DNA from 3 places in the Chitinibacter bivalviorum genome. Region 2 is predicted to be linked to each of the others. Evidence: predicted binding sites of a transcription regulator. Region 2 holds the regulator's gene; each other region holds the start of a gene.

Region 1 (6,388 bases), 770 kb from region 2:
CCAAAGGCCGCTGCCCAATATTATTCGCCCGAGTTAAGCGCCACTGCCCATCTGGACTGCTAAATTTGAAGGCGCGAAACAACGTCCCCACCCGCACCATAGGCTCAACAACCTTGCCCGCAAAACCATCCGCAGCAGCGGGCATTTTTCGCGCTTCAGCATCAAGCAACACCGCACAAATGACCGCCCGTAAATCGCCACGAACGCCCAAACCATTATTCGCAAAGCTGGCTGCAACCCGAGCCACATAAGCGGGAGAAGGGTTACTACACACAAAACGTTGAATCAATTGCTTGCCAATAAATGGCCCGACATTGGGGTGATTAAACAAAGTATCGAGTGCGATTTTCAAAGAACTCGGGCCATCCGTTCCGGCCGGAATGGTCACACCCAAGAATTTCTTCTCCAACAACGAATGACGCTTAGGATCATGCGACATGGGTTGACGCATCGGCTCTGCAGCAGGACTTGCGGAAGTAAAATCGAGCGGCGTAGACCAACCAGTAAACACTCTGGCCAAATTACTAACGGTCTCGATTGAATAAGTTTCCAGCGGCTGACCTGATGCATCTTTTTTAATGCTGCCGTCTGCATTAAGTTCGTACAAACCTATCGTAAAGAGCTGCATGACTTCGCGGGCATAGTTTTCATCGGGACGCCGACCCGTTTTAAGGTCTTCCTTTTGATTACCCAATGTCCCCAGCATCCGCCCCATGGGCACACTTAAAGTCACATCTTCCAAAAGTTGCCGGAAATTGCCAAAAGCCGACTTCTCCAGCAAATCCATATAGCCACACATGGCCTGCACTTTGATCGCCCCTGGAACATCTACACCCGAGTTATTGACGACAAATATTTCTGACAAAGCCAAAGCCATGCGCTGCCGTAATACATCGGGATAAGTTGCGATGCGCTTCCACAGGAGATTATCTATCTGCTCCCAAGAGACAGCGTATGAAGACGGGTCACTCGCTTTCAATGCAGTCGCTTCATCCCAGCGACTTTGTCCTTGCGGCATAGCCAATTGATCAATTAGCCATTTCTCCAAGCTTTGCGATATCACAACCTGACGATTCAAAGCATCGCCGCCAAAGCCTGCCTGCGCCAAAAATCGCGCGGCCTCTGCGTGCGACCCAACCCGAGTTTCCGTTGCCAACACCGGCAAGGGCGCAACGGCAGTTCCCGTTGATGACGTTCCCGTGCCCGCCCCTGCTCCTGATGTGCCTCCACCCCCACCACAGGCGGACAAAGCCCCAGCCGCAAGACCAAGGGCAACTAGAGTTTCACCGCTGATTGCATTAAGGCGATTTTCTTCATCCAACCCAGACAACTTTGACATAGACATCCCCGTTCCAATCGCAGGCTGCGTTCAAAATACGCCCATCTGCAAATAATTAGCAATTGATTATATTTCTCAATCCGATTGGCGGACAAAAGATAGTTTTATGAAAAAAAATGATTGTGATCCTTCCCACACACCAAGTTGAAAACACGGTGGCTGCGATAAACCGGCGCAACGCGCAAAAAGGTGATACACCACAATGCACAAGAGCAGCAAAAGCCAACGGTTTGCTATGTAGGTACGAGTTTTTATCATTCCCCCTCTTGAAATAGAGTCCCCCCGCCCCTACCATTTAGCACTCAAGAGCAAAGAGTGCTAAAAGCCCTGAGCTCCACTCAAATTCTGTACGAAGATCGTTTTTACTTAGGAGTTTTAACACCATGAAAATCCGTCCATTGCATGACCGTGTTGTGATCAAGCGCGTTGAAGCCGAAGAAAAAACTGCATCTGGCATTTTGCTGGCAGGCAGCGCAGCAGAAAAACCAGACATGGGTGAAGTGATTGCAGTTGGTGCCGGTAAAGTACTGGAAAATGGCAGCGTTCAAGCCCTGACGGTTAAAGTTGGCGACAAAGTATTGCTCGGTAAATACGCACAAAGCGTGAAAATCGACGGCGAAGAATTGGTCGTTGTACGCGAAGAAGAAATTTTCGCGATTGTTGAATAAGACCTTGAGTAATTCCTAGATTTCGGTGGTTTGAGTGCTGGTCACACCAGCCCTGCCACACCAGATGAATAAATTGGAGAATTAAGAAATGGCTGCAAAAGAAGTTCTGTTTGGCGATAGCGCCCGCGCAAAAATGGTAAACGGCGTTAATGTATTGGCTAACGCGGTTAAAGTAACTTTGGGCCCTAAAGGTCGCAACGTGGTACTGGAGCGCTCTTTTGGCGCGCCAACAATCACTAAAGACGGCGTGTCTGTTGCTAAAGAAATCGAATTGAAAGACAAATTCGAAAACATGGGCGCGCAAATGGTGAAAGAAGTTGCATCTAAAACTTCTGACATCGCGGGTGACGGCACGACCACTGCGACTGTATTAGCTCAAGCCATCGTACAAGAAGGCATGAAATACGTTGCAGCGGGCATGAACCCAATGGATCTGAAACGCGGTATCGACAAAGCCGTGGTGACTTTGGTGGGCGAGCTGAAAAACATCTCTAAACCATGCACCACGAGCAAAGAAATCGCTCAGGTTGGCTCGATCTCTGCAAATAGCGATGAAATCATCGGCGAAAAAATCGCTGCGGCAATGGATAAAGTCGGTAAAGAAGGCGTGATCACCGTTGAAGACGGCTCAGGTCTGGAAGATGAGTTGGACGTGGTTGAAGGTATGCAATTTGACCGCGGCTACTTGAGCCCATACTTCATCAACAACCCAGACAAGCAAATCGCTGCGCTGGACAACCCATTCGTGCTGTTGTTCGACAAAAAAATCAGCAACATCCGTGACTTGCTGCCAGTTCTGGAACAAGTGGCAAAAGCCGGTCGTCCATTGCTGATCATCGCTGAAGACGTGGATGGCGAAGCACTGGCTACTTTGGTAGTAAACAACATCCGCGGTATCTTGAAAACGGTTGCAGTGAAAGCCCCAGGCTTTGGCGATCGTCGTAAAGCCATGCTGGAAGACATCGCTATCCTGACCGGCGGCACAGTGATCGCTGAAGAAGTTGGCTTGTCACTCGAAAAAGCGGATCTGAGCCTGCTCGGTCAAGCTAAACGCATCGAAGTGGCCAAAGAAAACACCACCATCATCGATGGCGCTGGCCAAGAAGAAGCCATCAAAACTCGCGTTGCCATGATCCGCAAGCAAGTTGAAGAGTCAACGAGCGACTACGATCGTGAAAAACTGCAAGAGCGCGTCGCTAAATTGGCTGGCGGTGTTGCGGTAATCAAAGTGGGCGCGGCAACTGAAGTTGAAATGAAAGAGAAAAAAGCACGCGTTGAAGACGCGTTGCATGCAACTCGCGCTGCGGTAGAAGAAGGCATTGTTGCAGGCGGCGGCGTAGCCTTGCTGCGTGCTCGCTCGACTATCACTGAATTGAAAGGCGCGAATGCTGATCAAGACGCGGGTATCAAAATTGTATTGCGCGCGATCGAAGCGCCATTGCGTCAGATCGTACAAAACGCGGGCGACGAGCCAAGCGTAGTTGTAGCTAAAGTATTGGAAGGCAAAGGTAACTTCGGTTACAACGCGGCAACTGGCGAATACGGCGACATGGTTGAGATGGGTGTACTCGATCCAGCTAAAGTAACTCGTTCAGCCCTGCAACACGCAGCGTCAGTAGCGGGCTTGCTGTTGACCACCGACTGCATGATTGCTGATCTGCCAAAAGACGATGCACCAGCGATGCCAGATATGGGCGGCATGGGTGGTATGGGCGGCATGATGTAATTTGCCCTAGCGCAAACTCGACGCCACTTGCAATGCAGGTGGCGTTTTTTTTCGCTTGAACTCCTCCCTTACAATCGGTAGAGTAGATCGTCTTTTTTGAAAGTTTCCACTGAGGTTGTTGTGATATCAGCTCTGGCGGCTTTACTTGGCCCCGATACCGACATTTACCCTCATCAACTCGAAGCGCAATACCCAAGGATTTTGGACCAGATTCTGGCTTATTGGGGTAGCGAACATTTAGAGCCCTACATCTCTGAATTAGCCGTTGATGAACGCGGGGATCGCCAAGGCTTTCCTCCTGAAGTCGCGTCTGAGCTATTTAACCTCTACCGCTTTCATTGCGCCCAGCATGCGCCTGCCAGCAAAAATGAACAGGCTTGGGAGCATGTCAAAGAGCTCGGCACAGGCCTGAGTTACGGTGATATTACGGTCAGCAAAGCTGACTTTTTTTCATCGGCCGAGCGCGGCAATACGATGCGGGTGCTGATGTACCTCAAATCGGGCATCGATATTAATAGCTGCGATGAGTATGGCAAAACGCCACTGATCTGGGCTGCGACTTTTTCCCACTTGCCGCTGGTTGGCCTACTGCTATCCAGAAATGCCTCGCCAGAGGCTTGCGATCTGGGCGGTTACACCGCGCTGCACTGGGCGGCGGCCAATGGGCACGAAGAAGCGCTTGAATTACTGCTAGAACACGGAGCTAAGATCGATGCCTGCAGCAAAGTCGGGATTACCCCACTAATGCAGGCCGCCGCACGTGGGCAGCGAGGTACACTGCGCTTATTGCTGGAAGCTGGCGCACAAATCAATCTTGCAGATCAATCTGGCCAGACTGCGTTACTACATTCTTTGAAAAATAGTCACTATCGCGTTACCGAAACCCTGCTGCAACAACGCGCCAGTGTCGATGCGATCGGACCCGAGCAAAAGACGGCGCTGGCCATTGGCCTGGCTCATAGCGACCCAGCCATTAGGCAGCTTTTTACCAAGCACCGCTTTGATATTCACCTGCATTAGCCGCACTATTTTTTCATCAGGCGAATATCACGTCGCGCTTCAGCTTGCACCCAGCGTACCACTTCTTCTTCCGAACCGGGATGCAACGGGCTAATTTCCAAAGGTTTGCCATCGGCACTCATCGCTACCATCGTAAAATAGCAGCTATTGGTGTGGCGCTTGGTTTGCAAGCGAATGTCTTCCGCCACCACGCGGATGCCGATTTCCATCGAAGTGCGCCCGGTGTAATTGACGCTGGCAAGAAAATGGACGAGTTCACCCACATGGATTGGTTGCTTAAAGGTGACTTGATCCACCGACAGTGTGACGGCGTAGGCGCCAGCGTAACGACTCGCACAGGCATAGGCCACTTGATCGAGTTGCTTGAGCAAAGCACCACCATGCACTTTGCCCGAGAAATTCGCCATATCTGGCGTCATCAATACCGTCATTGCCAATTGATGCCGAGGTAAGTCACTCATATACCCTCCAGTGGTATTTTGCTATCCATCATATTATTGATATCTTTCGGGGCAATACCAATAAAAAACGGGGCTAAGCCCCGTTTTAACCACACGATGATGCCAATCATCATACGCCGGCGTTATGCGCCTGCTGATCTGCATGATAGCTAGAACGGACCATCGCGCCGACTGCAGCATGCTTAAAGCCCAGCTCATACGCGCGTTTTTCGAAGGCCTTAAATTGATCTGGATGCACATAGCGCAGTACGGGCAAGTGGCCGTTTGAAGGCTGCAAGTACTGACCAATCGTGATCATATCGATATCGTGCGCGCGCATGTCTTCCATCACTTGGTAGACTTCTTCATCCGTCTCGCCCAAGCCCACCATAATACCGGACTTCGTATTTACATGCGGGTACAGACGTTTGAATTCTTTCAGCAAATCCAGCGAGTGTTGATAATCCGAACCGGGTCGTGCTTGCTTGTAGAGGCGTGGCGCAGTTTCCAGATTGTGGTTCATTACATCCGGTAAAGCCTGCTGGAAAATATCGAGCGCAATATCCATCCGGCCACGGAAATCGGGCACCAGCACCTCGATTTGCGTCTCGGGACTTAGTTCGCGAGTTTTCTGAATGCATTCAACAAAGTGAGCAGCACCGCCGTCGCGCAAATCGTCACGATCAACCGAGGTAATCACGACGTATTTCAGTTTCAGCGCCGCAATCGTTTCGCCCAGATGGCGCGGTTCGTTTTCATCCAGTGGATTTGGGCGGCCATGGCCCACATCACAGAATGGACAACGACGGGTACAGATGTCGCCCATAATCATGAACGTCGCAGTTCCCTTGCCAAAACACTCGCCGATATTCGGGCAAGAGGCTTCTTCGCACACGGTATGCAGCTTTTGCTCACGCAGAATTTCTTTAATCTCGTAGAAGCGGCTGTTATGACTGGCGGCTTGCACGCGGATCCATTCTGGCTTTTTCAGCTTGGTTTCCAGTTGCACCACTTTGATCGGAATACGTGCGGTTTTGGCTTCACCTTTCAGTTTGACGCCGACTTCTTTCGCTGGTGCTTTAGTTTGTTCTGTCATGGTGTTCCCAATAACCGCATAGTTAATACGGTTAAAGCTTTGATTAGTTTACGACTTTGAGTTGTCGGGCAATATGGTCGGCCATTTTAACGGCTAAAC
Region 2 (6,388 bases):
CGGACTGCCGTTAATAAAAGAACGCGATTTGCCGCTAGCATCGATAATCCGGCGCAGCAGTAATTGATCACCCTCGTCGCTAAAGCCCTGCTCCGCCAACCACGCTGCCACTTGCGGCAGATTGCTGGTCGCAAACTCAGCCGACAATTCAGCGCGCTCGCAACCATGGCGCACGACGCCGGCATCAGCGCGCTCGCCGAGCAGCAAACCCAGCGCATCGATAATGATCGATTTACCCGCGCCGGTTTCACCGGTTAGCACCGTTAAACCGTTAGCAAAATCCAGATCGAGTTCACAAACAATGACAAAATCGCGTAAATGCAGAGCAGACAGCATGGAGCGGAAAGCCTCAATAAGAACGAACGTTCACTTTAGGGTAGATTGAAGTTTGAAGCAAGTAGCAAGGTAAGGTGTGTTGAGGATATGCGAATAAGTACTTTGAATGGATCAGTATGGCCTAGTTAGCCGAACGCGCTTCCCCGAGAGGAAGTTCCCTTAGGGATAACAGGCTTGCTGCCAAAGAAAACAATCCCCTCGGGGTACGATCAGCCCAACCAGGCTACACCTCAGAAAGTGATGCCAAACTTGCGGGCAACGCCCCAAAAAACTCTGTTCGGTGCAAAACAGAATGGTTTGCAATTAAAGCCGAATTAAAAAGCCATTTGAGGTTGTGTAGCCATGCAAACAGAAACCATGGGCCATCACCATCTTCACCATGATAAGCAACTCGCGTGAGCATTGATTCCTTATTACACAAAGGAGGATTTTTAATAGCCTCTAATATTTCCTGTTTATTTGCATAGTAACCAAGATATTCTGGTTGACTAAGAAAATCTAAATTTTGCTCAGCCCATAGAAATACTTTCTTTATTGAATTAATTCCATTTTTACAGGCATTAGCATCTAGCAAAAAACCAAGACTATAATATTCTTCGTAATTTTCTTGTTGAAAAACCCACTTTATCTTGTCGGAGTCTACACTATACAAAAACTCCAAGCCTTTCACATCAGCCTGATTACATAACCATTCAACTAAAGTAATAGCCCAATTACGCCGGGTGCTCATATAGATTGAATTTACAATGGTTTGCCGCTCATCCTCAGACAATGAATCTCTAATTTGAGTTGGAACAGGATGCCCCCAGAATTGGGTTAAGGATTCTTCATCAACAACTTTGGGAACAAATAACTCTGCTTTTACTAACATCGTATTTGCGCTACTTGACATTGCCATAAGTAAATCCTTCGCTTCTATTCAGAATGAATATTTAATTTATTTAGACTTCCATCAGGATCAAAGTAATTTTTCGCCCCAGCGCAATTTAGCCCGCAACATATCGTAATAGCTATACCCATGCGGATGCAGAATCCGCAACGAATTGGTATAGCGACGGATCAGCACTTTATCCATTTCCTGCAATTCAAAATCGGATTGATTATCGAAATACACCCGCGCGTCTTGGCCGCGGGTGAGTAGGAATTCGACCTGGGCGTTTTCAGAGACGACAATCGGGCGATTCGATAGTGATTGTGGGCAGATTGGCACCAAGGTAATCGCCGGTAGCGATGGGTGCAAAATCGGGCCGCCGGAGGCGAGCGCGTAGGCGGTTGAGCCGGTTGGCGTTGATACGACCAGACCGTCCGATCTCTGGCTATATACAAACTGGCTATCGACAAAAATCTCGAATTCAATCATCGAGCCGATCGAGCCGCGGCTAAATACCACGTCGTTGAACGCCAGCGAGGTATTAATCGTTTTGCCTTCGCGCAGCACGCTGGCTTCGAGCAAGATGCGCTCTTCGGGCACAAACTGGCCGGCCAGAATATTGGGTACTGATTTTTCCATTTCGTGTAATGGAATATCAGTCATAAAACCCAGCCGCCCCTGATTGATACCCATCAGAGGTATACGATACGGCGCCAATAAGCGTGCAACGGACAGCATGGTACCGTCGCCACCGAGCACAATCACCAAATCTGCCAGCTTGCCGATATGGTCACGATCAACGCATTGATACGCGCTAATCTCGTGCTCTTGCGCGATTTTGCCTTCAATCAGGACTTTGACATCGCAAGACTCAAGCAAAGCCGCCAAGCGGCGAATCGGGTCGCCCAAGGATGGGGTGTTCAGGCGGCCGACGAGGGCGATGGTTTTGAATAGGCTATGCATGGCGTTGGAGGCTTGAATTAATAGAGTCGCAGCCGCATTAATATACCAAAGAACAGGTAAAATCTCGCGAAAATCGGCGACCAAGTCGCTATTGCGATGTTTAAAACGGCGCAATAGCTTGCTTGATTTGAGTAAACTCTGGTTTTTCGCTATTTTCGAGCTGACATAGTCGTTTTTTCGTTCCTTGTTGATCGTCCTCGTAGACCCTAGGTAAGCCATGCATCTGAACGACCGATCTCAAATCCTGCTCAAAACTCTGGTTGAGCGCTATATCGCCGACGGCCAGCCGGTCGGCTCAAAGGCCTTATCGCAGTTTTCGGGGCTGGATGTCAGCTCGGCCACCATCCGCAATGTGATGGTCGATTTGGAGCATCTGGGTCTGGTCGCTAGCCCGCATACCTCGGCCGGGCGTATTCCGACCGCGCAAGGCTATCGGCTGTTTGTTGATACGCTGTTGTCGGTGCAGCCTTTTGAGGCGCATCCCAGCCACTTGCAAATCGGCGCGCTGCCCAATGACAACCCGCAGCACAGCATTATTGCCGCGTCACAATTACTCTCGCAGCTGACGCAATTTGCCGGCGTGGTGATGACGCCCAAGCGCAGCGAGCTGCATTTAAAACAGATCGAATTTTTGCCGCTCGGTGACAAGCGCGTCTTGCTGATTTTGGTAACGAGCGATGGCGATGTGCAAAACCGCATCGTGCAAACTGATCGCCATTTTGGCCCGAACGAATTGGTCAATGCCGCGAATTTTCTCAATGAACACTGCGCAGGCAAAACGCTGAGCAACCTATTGAGCTGGCTGCAAAGCGATGTGATCCGCGTCAAGCAAGATCTGACCAGCCTGATGAATGCCGCCGTGGCAGTCAGCGCGCACCTCAATCAAGAGCATATGGTGATTGCCGGTGAGCACCAATTACTTGGCCTGCATGATTTTTCGGGTGATATGCAGCGCATGCGCCAGCTCTTTGAACTTTTCGAGCAGAAAACCGCCTTATTGCAATTGCTTGAGCAAGGCCATCATGCCGAAGGCGTGCAAATATATATTGGTGGCGAATCGGGGCTAGCGCCGCTCGATGAATGCTCGGTGATTACCGCGCCGTATCAGGTCAATGGCGAAGTGGTCGGCACGCTGGGCGTGATTGGCCCGACACGGATGGCGTACGAACGGGTGATCCCGATTGTCGACATCACCGCCAAATTGCTCGGCAGTGCCTTATCCAACTAATTAATTCATGCGCCAGTTAATATTAACTGGTGTGTCAGCTCCGCTCGCTGCGACAATAGCAGCGGTATTTTTCAGATCAGATTTGAGTAAAACATGAAGCTTAAAACCCTTGCGACGGCGTTCATACTAACCTTGAGCAGCAGCTTGGCGCTGGCCGATGCAGAGCTGGTCAGCCGCCCAGACGTACAAGACTACATCAAGAAAACCGCTGCCGAGCAAGGCTTTAGCCCCGAAGAAATCGCCGGCTGGCTCAATCAGGCGGAGCTAAAGCCCAATATCATCACGATTTTGGATAAGCCGTCCACCAGCCGCCCTTGGCATGAATTTGAAGCCAATTTCGTCAATAAAACGCGGATTATGAATGGTGCCAAATTCTGGCGCGAAAACGCGATTTTGATTGGCGACATCACGCGAAAATACCAAGTCGCCCCCGAGGTATTGCTCGCTATCCTAGGCGCAGAAACGAATTACGGCCGATACACCGGCTCATTTCGCATTGTCGATGCCTTATCGACCATTGCGTTTAATTACCCACGCCGCGCAGAATATTTCCAAGGCGAGCTGACGCAACTCTTCCTACTAGCACGCGAAGAAAAGAAAGACCCGCTGAGCTTTAAAGGCAGCTACGCCGGCGCAATGGGCTGGCCGCAATTTATGCCCAGCTCATTTAGGAAATGGGCGCAAGACTGGGATAAAGACGGCTTTCACGACATCTGGAATAACCCCGGTGACGCGATGGCCAGCGTCGCTAATTACCTCAATCAGCACGGCTGGCAAGATGGTGGCGACACCTATACCGCGGTCAATTTCAATGGCGACCCGGCCGAATTACTGGCCGACAAATTCAATATTCACTTCACCGTGGATGAGTTGATCGCCAAAGGCGTGATGCCGATTAATGAGCTCAATACCAAGCAGCCCGCGGTACTGTATACGCTGGAAACCGAGCCCGGCTTTACCCAGCATTTCCTCGGCTTTAATAATTTTTACGTGATTACGCGCTACAACAAGAGCACGCTGTACGCCACCGCCGTACTCAAGCTCGCCGATGAAATCAAAAAAGCCTACGTCAATGGCGATGACTTAGTCGCAAGCAGCAAAGCGAAACCCACGCCCAGCGCCAAACCCGCAAAGAAAGGCTGGAAATAATAGTCGAGGTATATTTAGCAAAACCTCAATTAAACTGGCCCTCATAGACATACCCAAAGCCGTTTAGCATTTCATGCTAAACGGCTTTATTACATCACACCGCGAATCAATGGAAACGCCAACGATCGCGCAATTGCTCCAGCGTTTCTTCTTCGCACGACATGGGCGTGCTGCGACGTGGCTCATTGAGCTGATTATTTAAATAGAAGAAATGATCGTGAGAGAAAGCATCGTATTTCGAGCCACTCAATACATTCCGTAAGCTATGCAGTATTTCCGTCAGAAAGCGCAGCATTTTGTTGACCTATTTGTTTTTAATTCTTTAGATGTTGTTATGATAGATAGCTAATGACGGGCTGATAAGCGCCAAAAATGGAATACACTGTTCTGATATGAAAACAATACTCGACCCCGAATCTTTATTGGCTTTCGAGGCACTTTCTCGACTTGGTAGTTTTACCGCCGCCGCGCAAGACCGTGGCTGCGCCAAAAGCCATATCAGCCAACTGATCCGCGAATTAGAAAAAGAGCTCGCCACCGTATTGGTATTGCGCAGCACACGCAGCATGACGCTAACCGAAGCGGGGCAAAAACTGCTGCCGCACGCCGTCGCACTGCGCGAGCTACTCGGCCAAGTTCGGCTTGATATTGAAGACACGCAGCAGCACATCGAAGGCGAATTGTGGATTAGCACCACGCCCTCGCTGTCGCAATACGTCGTCGGCCCGCTGATGGCCGAGCTCGCCAAGTTGCACCCTGGCCTGCGCATTCGCGTGGATTCGAACAACCGGCTGATTTCACCCGGCGCCGACGGCGTCGATTTCTGTATCCGCGTCGGCCGCGTCGGTGACGAGCGCCTGGTCGCCAAAGAGCTGGGCTACGCCCACGACAAACTCTTTGCCGCCCCCAGCTACCTCGCCCAAGCGCCCGCGCTAAACCACCCAAGCGATCTAATCCATCACGCCTCGCTGATTAACGATGATTACCAGTACACACGCCAATGGCATCTGGTCAACGGCAGCGAAGAAGTCAAAGCCGCGCTGAACCCATTGCTATGCAGCGACACCAACCCGACCTTGGCAATTAGCGCGATCAATGGCTACGGCATCGCCCTATTGCCGCAATTTGTCGGTGAAACCTACTGCAAATTTGGCCTGCTCGAACCGATTCTGAGCGACTGGAGCGCCAACCCAACTCCAGTCTTTTTGGTCTACCCATTCCGCTCCGCGATGCCACGCAAGCATCGAGTATTTATTGATTTTATTGTTGAGGCATTACGGGAAAGATTGACGAGTAAGGCGGATTAATAGAGATTTCAAGCCTCACCTCGAACAAACCCAACGCCCCCATCGACGCGAAACCCAGTCTGTCTAGCACTTGGCAAGGCGCAGCAAAACTCGCTGCGGCGTAGGGTGCAATAAGCACAGCGCATTGCACCATCGGCTGTGGTATTTGCCTGCTACGCAGGCGGTGAACCGGCCGTTTCGCCGGCCAAACGAGTTAGGGGTGGGTCTTGCCCCCACTGCCGCGAAAATAAGCCTTTCCCAGGTCGCCCGATCATGGCATTATGTGTTATCTTATTGTTTTATATAACTAATAGACTATGAATCCGACCCTCCCTATATTCCAAATCAATCTATAAAATCCAGCAGTTACTTCATTCTCTTGAATTTCGTTCCCGCCACCGTCAACGCCCGCAAGATTTCACTCGCAACACCACTTTTACCTTTCCACGCGTAGCGGGCATTTTGCTCGCTGGACTTCAGCAATCTTTGCAAGTCGAAGTCGATCAGTTCTTTGATCATTTGGATCTGCCTGATGGCCGTTTACCCAATGACGAC
Region 3 (6,388 bases), 1.8 Mb from region 2:
ATTACGGCAAATTTAACCGTACCCGCTTTGCCTTCGCGCAAAATTTCCCATCCAGTCAGGTCGGGCCATTCCGCACATTCGATATACACACGAGCCTCTTCATTCAGAAAGGGAATCACCTTTGGCAGCACTTTGCCGAGCAGCGGTGTTGCATAGGGCGGGTCGAGCAAGATCAAATCGAACTTGCTGGTGTTGCGCTCCAAAAATCGCTCGGCATCGCTCAAAATGATGTGAACATGATTGGCTTTGAGTACTTCGGCATTGGCTTTAAGCGCAGCATGGACTGGCTTGGCCATTTCGATCATGGTCACGAGTTTGGCGTTGCGGCTGGCCGCTTCAAACCCCAGCGCCCCGCTGCCGGCAAATAGATCGAGGCACGCTTGACCGGTGAGGTCTTGCCCCAGCCAATTAAATACAGTTTCGCGCACGCGATCGGGCGTGGGGCGTAGCGCCAAAGCGTCGGGAAATTTCAAAATTCGCCGTTTATATTGGCCGCCAATAATGCGCACCTGATTTTTATGCTGTGCTGACACGCCCGCTCCGGTAAAATCGAGATTAATTCTTTATTTTCCGCGATTTGCAGGAAGAGCGCCAAACCCATGTTTAGTTTTTTCAAAAAAAAGAAGCCCGCTGACACCATCGCGGAGCAGGATTTAGCCCCCGCGCAGCCAGAAGCTGCGCCAGAAATAACGCCCGTAGCGGCTGACGTCGTGACTGAAACGATTGCACCGAGTGCGCCTGTGCAAGCATCTATTGCCGAGGTATTGCCAGTAACTCAAGAATTGGCAAAGCCTGTAGAGCAATACATCGAGAATGATCCAGCCAAATTGGGCAATATCGATCAGCCGCAAGAGCGGCCAAAACTCTCTTGGGCAGATCGCCTGAAGCTGGGCTTGGCCAAAACGCGCGATAAGTTGGGTAAAAGTTTGGCCGGCGTGTTTGGTGGCGGCAAAATCGACGATGATCTGTATGAAGAACTCGAAACGGTCTTGCTGACTGCCGATATGGGCGTCGATGCGACACAGCATTTATTAAAAGATGTGCGCGAACGCGTCTCACTGAAAGGCCTGAAAGATCCGCATGAATTGAAAGGCGCGCTGAAAGACAGCTTGGTTGAGTTGATTCAGCCATTGCAAATCCCGCTCAATGTTGAAGGCCACAAGCCGTTTATTTTGATGGTGGCGGGCGTGAATGGCGCGGGTAAAACCACGTCGATTGGTAAATTGGCCAAATACTTCCAAAGCCAAGGCAAGAGCGTGTTGCTGGCGGCCGGCGATACGTTTCGCGCGGCTGCGCGCGAGCAGCTGGTTGTCTGGGGCGAGCGCAATGGCGTGCATGTGATTGCGCAGGAATCGGGCGACGCAGCAGCGGTGGCGTTTGACGCGGTGAATGCCGCCAAAGCGCGCGGTATTGATGTGGTGATTGTCGATACTGCGGGTCGTTTGCCAACGCAATTGCACTTGATGGAAGAAATCAAAAAAGTAAAACGCGTGGTGCAAAAAGCCGACCCGACTGGCCCACACGAAATTATGCTGGTGCTCGATGCCAACACTGGGCAAAACGCCTTGGCGCAAACCAAATCATTCGACGATGCACTGGGTTTGACCGGCTTGGTGCTGACGAAGCTCGACGGTACAGCCAAAGGTGGCGTGATTGCTGCCATTGCCAAAAATCGCCCAGTGCCGCTACGCTTTATCGGCGTGGGTGAAACGATCGATGATCTACGCCCATTTGTGGCCAAGGATTATATCGACGCGCTGTTTGAATAAGCTTAGATTTGCTTGCCGATGACGCTGCCTACGCTCACGACTTCACGTTTGATATTGCGTGCTTTGCGAGATACGGATGCGCAGTATGTCGCTGAGTTGGCGGGAGAATGGGCTGTTGCAGGCAATACTGGGCGGATTCCATTTCCATATACCGAGATCATGGCGGCTGAGTTTATCGCCTATCAGTCGCAGGCGGCCAAAGACGGGCGGGAGTGGGTATTTGCAGTCTGCCGCCAAGATGATGCGAGCTTACTCGGCTGTGTGGGCGTCAGTATGGAAGGTGATGTGGCCGAGCTGGGGTATTGGTTTGGGCAGCAGCACTGGGGGCAGGGTTACGCGACAGAAGCAGGTCGGGCGGTGGTTGATTTTGCCTTTGTCCATGCGCGGCCGACGCGAATCATGTCTGATCATTTGCCTGCTAATGTCGCCAGTGGCCAAGTTCTGGACAAACTGGGCTTCGAATTTTGCGGGCTACGCACTGTGAATTGGCGCGATGGCCAAGCGATCGATTTATTGCAATACCAATTGAATTGCACCGACTGGGCGAAAACCCAAACGCATGAGGATTTGTATGATTCAGTTTCAGCAAGTCAGTAAAAGTTATCCGGGTGGTTTTGACGCCATCAAAAACCTGAGTTTTGAGATCCCCACCGGCGAGCTGGTCTTTTTGGCTGGGCATTCGGGCGCTGGTAAATCGACCTTGCTTAAATTGATTGCGGGCATCGAAAAGCCCAGTAGCGGCGCGGTATTGCTCAATGGGCAAAATCTGGCTCGCATGAGTCGTGGCTCGCTGCCGTTTGTGCGTCGCCATTTGGGGCTGATCTTTCAAGACCACAAGATTTTGTACGACCGCAGCGTGTTTGATAATGTGCGCTTACCGCTCGATATTATTGGTTTTGACCATCAGGAAGGCCGCCGTCGCGTGTTGGCTGCGCTCGATAAAGTGGGGCTGGCGGGTAAGGAAAAACTCAATCCGATTTCATTGTCAGGTGGCGAGCAGCAGCGCCTGTGCATTGCGCGCGCGGTGGTGCATCGTCCGTCGATTTTGCTGGCCGATGAGCCAACGGCAAATCTGGATCGCGATTACGCGCATGATATTTTGGAATTGTTTAAATCATTCCACCAAGTGGGCGTGACGCTGGTGATTTCCGCCCACGATGAATCGTTGATGGCCGATTATGGTCGTCGCATTTTGCGCCTGAAACACGGCCAATTTACCGCTTAAGGGGAACGATATGAAAGCCTGGATCCGTTCTCACTCACTCGCATTTACCCGCTCGATAGGCGCTTTGTTTCGTCAGCCTATTGGTAGCCTATTAAACCTGCTGGTGATCGCCATTACGGCTGCTTTTCCGCTGGCCTTGTGGCTGATCGTGAGTAGCGTTGCTGATGTCACGAAAGACTTGTCGGTTGAGCCGCAGTTATCGATTTTTATGTTGCCAAGCGCCGAGGCCGAGCAGGTGGCGGCACTCAAACAGCAGCTCAAGCAGGATACTCGCCTCAAGCAGGTGATTTTTGTGCCGAAAGACGAGGCGTTGAAAAAACTGCAAAGCAGTTTTGGCTCGGCTGATTTGCTGGCGGGAATGACTGAAAACCCATTGCCCGATGCCTTTGTCGTGCATGCCAAAGATGCGCAGCCTGAAGCCCTGGAAGCCTTGCAAAAAGAATGGGCGGCTGTGGCGGGCGTGGAAGAGGTGCAGCTCGATTCTGAATGGGCGCGACGTTTGGCGCGGATTTCAGCTTTAGGGCAAAATTTGTTTGAGGTGGTGGCTGTGATGTTGGGCGCTGCTCTGGTGCTGATTACCGGCAATGCGATTCGGATGCAGATTTTGACCCGGCGGGATGAAATTGAAGTGGCGAAATTAATCGGCGCAACCGATGCCTTTATTCGTCGTCCGTTTATTCATTCGGCGATTTTGCAGGGCTTTTTAGGCGGTTTATTGGCGGTCGCTATGGTGTGGGGCGTGATTAGCCACATTAACCCCGCTATTGAGGCGCTGGCGAAATCCTACGGGCAGCAATTTAGCCTGCAAACGCCCGATGTGCTCAGTACGCTGTTGGTATGCGCGCTGATTGCCGCTCTGTGTTTGCTGGGAGCCTTGATTGCCGTCACGCGCCACTTGCGACAGTTTCGCTAATCCACATTAATTTGGCGCCACGCTTGAGCGTGGCGTTGTTGTATCTGGAGCTTGCTCATGTTGTTAAGTGTGGTGATGACCTTTAAGTGCCCACATCCCGATCATCTTGCCGAAGCAATCGAAAGTATTCTAACGGCGCGGCTTGATTCGTTTTCGGCGCTAGAGCTGATCTTGGTTGACGATGGTAGCGTGGAAGATCAGGCTCCTTTGATTGCACGCCTTGCCGCTCAGGCGCCGACACATTGTGAGCTCAAGCATATTGTACTGCCCGCTAATCAAGGGGTCTCTTGTGCTCGCAATATCGGCATGGCGGCGGCTAGCGGGGATTGGATCGCCATGCATGATGCCGATGACCTGAGTTTGCCAAACCGCTTTGAGGTTTCTGCACGCTACTTAATCACGCATCCTGCGGTGATTGCGGTTTCCGGTGATTTGCAGGTGTTCTGGGATGATGCGGCAGAGGGTGAGGCCGAGTCATTGCGCCTGTTTCCGCTTGAGCATGATGAAATTTGCGTCGATAACCTATTCTATTGCGCCATGGCGCAGCCAGCTTTAATGATTAATCGCGCTTTATGGCTGGCCAGCGGCGTGCAATACACGCCGAAAATGGATATGGCGCAGGATTGGGATTTCCTGATTCGCCTTGCTCAACATGGGCAATTGGCTAATTTGGGCGAACCGCTGGTGCGCTATCGCCAGCATCACAAGCAAAGAACGTCGCGGGTGAATGGCGAAGCGCCTAATCTGCATGTGCAGGGGATTTGGCAGCGACAACTGGCGCAATTGGGGGTGAGTTCAAGCGATGCCATATTGAAAACCCATTCACTGTTGTCGCCGTATTGGTTGTGGGTACTGAATGATTTGACGCAGGCGTGGGAAGTTCTACCGGCACAAGTCGATGAATGGTATGGAGAAATGCTGAGCGGCAATGCTCAAACTGGCTATGTGTGCGCAAAATTACTGCGGCAAAAACTAAGCCGCATCCAGCATAATTGGCGCGCATGGCGTTTGAGTGCTGACCCCGCTACTCAACTACAGCGATTGATATAGTCAATCAGCCGAGGGGTATGAGTCTGTAGAGTATTCGCTATTTTGATTTAAGTGATATACGTCATACGGTATATCCGGCCCTTGCCCGTAAGCTTCATCGAGCTACTGAAAGCGCGGCATCATATGTTTTGCCTATCTATCAGATAGTAATAATTACCGTGCAATATGACGAGCAAATGTGTTTGAATCATTGAACTCGAAACAGGTTTAGCACTCTATAGATAAGAGTGCTAATATTTAGCAAGTCACAGATTTTTGGACAGGAGATCGACATGAGTACTGCACTAACGCTACCTACGCTATCTGTTGGCGACAGTATTGAGCGTTATGTTCAGCGAGTGAACGCGTTTCCGATGCTCTCACCTGAAGAAGAGCATGACTTGGCAACTCGTCATCAAGAACACAATGATTTAGAAGCTGCGCGCCAGCTGGTGCTATCGCACCTGCGCGTAGTGGTATCGATTGCGCGTGGTTACAGTGGGTATGGCCTGCCACAAGCGGATTTGATTCAAGAAGGTAATATCGGCCTGATGAAAGCGGTCAAACGCTTTGAGGCCAGCCGCGGTGTGCGCTTGTATTCCTTTGCGGTGCATTGGATCAAGGCTGAAATCCATGAATACATTCTGCGCAACTGGCGCTTGGTGCGCATTGCTACGACCAAAGCTCAGCGTAAATTGTTTTTCAATCTGCGTTCAATGAAATCGAGCTTTGCAGCACTGACGCATACGCAAGCGAAAGAAATCGCCGACGATCTGGGTGTGAAGCCGGAAGAAGTGCTGGAGATGGAAACGCGCATGACCGGCCAAGACGTTGCCCTCGTTGCCGATGATGGTGATGATGAAGGTTATGCGCCGATTGATTGGTTGGCCGACAGCCATAGTGAGCCAACTGCAGTCATGGATCGTAATCGCATCGATCAATTGCAATCGGCGGGCATTGGCGCAGCACTGGATGCTTTGGATGAGCGTAGCCGCCGGATTATTGAGTCTCGCTGGCTGACCGAAGACGGTGAATCTTCAACCTTGCACGATTTGGCGGCTGAATTCAAAGTCTCGGCCGAGCGCATTCGCCAGATTGAAGCTAAGGCGCTGCAAAAAATGAAACAGGCGCTGTTGCCAGCGATGGTCTAAGTGCCATATTGAGATGTAATTCACAAAAGGGAGGCCTAGGCCTCCCTTTTTGTTTGGGTGAACGAAAAGAGGATTTAAGAAAACTTGTAAATCGTCGATAATGTGCTAAGTGATTGAAAAATATGCACAAATTACATGAAAATAACTTCTCTCTATAGGCGAAATCGCTACATTGCTGACCTGAGTGTTAAGAAATATGCGGAGTTGAATGCCTACGATCAGCCGCACCCTTTAGATGAGGATGGTGCCCTCATGGGCGGTATGACTGAAAGCGGTGTACGCAGCGATGCTTCTGGCTGGA

The links. Region 2 encodes HrcA, which represses chaperone genes, less so after heat shock. Its sites were predicted from a motif close to ATTAGCACTCGNNNNNNNCGAGTGCTAAT; they were not measured.
Region 1: a site for HrcA is predicted at 1,634-1,662, ahead of HQ393_RS10105 (co-chaperone GroES). Genes of this name have one in related genera too.
Region 3: a site for HrcA is predicted at 5,164-5,192, ahead of rpoH (RNA polymerase sigma factor RpoH). Genes of this name have one in related genera too.

What each region holds. Positions count from the first base shown of each region.
Region 1 is NZ_CP058627.1:2,137,290-2,143,677, forward strand. It holds gene HQ393_RS10100 (DUF1800 domain-containing protein) at 1-1,339, opposite strand, end outside; gene HQ393_RS10105 (co-chaperone GroES) at 1,723-2,007, shown strand; gene groL (chaperonin GroEL) at 2,096-3,733, shown strand; gene HQ393_RS10115 (ankyrin repeat domain-containing protein) at 3,854-4,753, shown strand; gene HQ393_RS10120 (acyl-CoA thioesterase) at 4,759-5,214, opposite strand; gene lipA (lipoyl synthase) at 5,324-6,289, opposite strand; gene lipB (lipoyl(octanoyl) transferase LipB) at 6,333-6,388, opposite strand, start outside.
Region 2 is NZ_CP058627.1:1,368,306-1,374,693, forward strand. It holds gene recN (DNA repair protein RecN) at 1-336, opposite strand, end outside; gene HQ393_RS06485 (hypothetical protein) at 560-1,234, opposite strand; gene HQ393_RS06490 (NAD kinase) at 1,295-2,170, opposite strand; gene hrcA (heat-inducible transcriptional repressor HrcA) at 2,388-3,398, shown strand; gene mltB (lytic murein transglycosylase B) at 3,492-4,547, shown strand; gene HQ393_RS06505 (hypothetical protein) at 4,654-4,842, opposite strand; gene HQ393_RS06510 (LysR family transcriptional regulator) at 4,940-5,854, shown strand; gene HQ393_RS06515 (IS4 family transposase) at 6,191-6,388, shown strand, end outside.
Region 3 is NZ_CP058627.1:3,130,992-3,137,379, forward strand. It holds gene rsmD (16S rRNA (guanine(966)-N(2))-methyltransferase RsmD) at 1-533, opposite strand, end outside; gene ftsY (signal recognition particle-docking protein FtsY) at 600-1,769, shown strand; gene HQ393_RS14885 (GNAT family N-acetyltransferase) at 1,788-2,366, shown strand; gene ftsE (cell division ATP-binding protein FtsE) at 2,341-2,994, shown strand; gene ftsX (permease-like cell division protein FtsX) at 3,005-3,907, shown strand; gene HQ393_RS14900 (glycosyltransferase family 2 protein) at 3,965-4,957, shown strand; gene rpoH (RNA polymerase sigma factor RpoH) at 5,230-6,087, shown strand; gene HQ393_RS14910 (hypothetical protein) at 6,223-6,388, shown strand, end outside.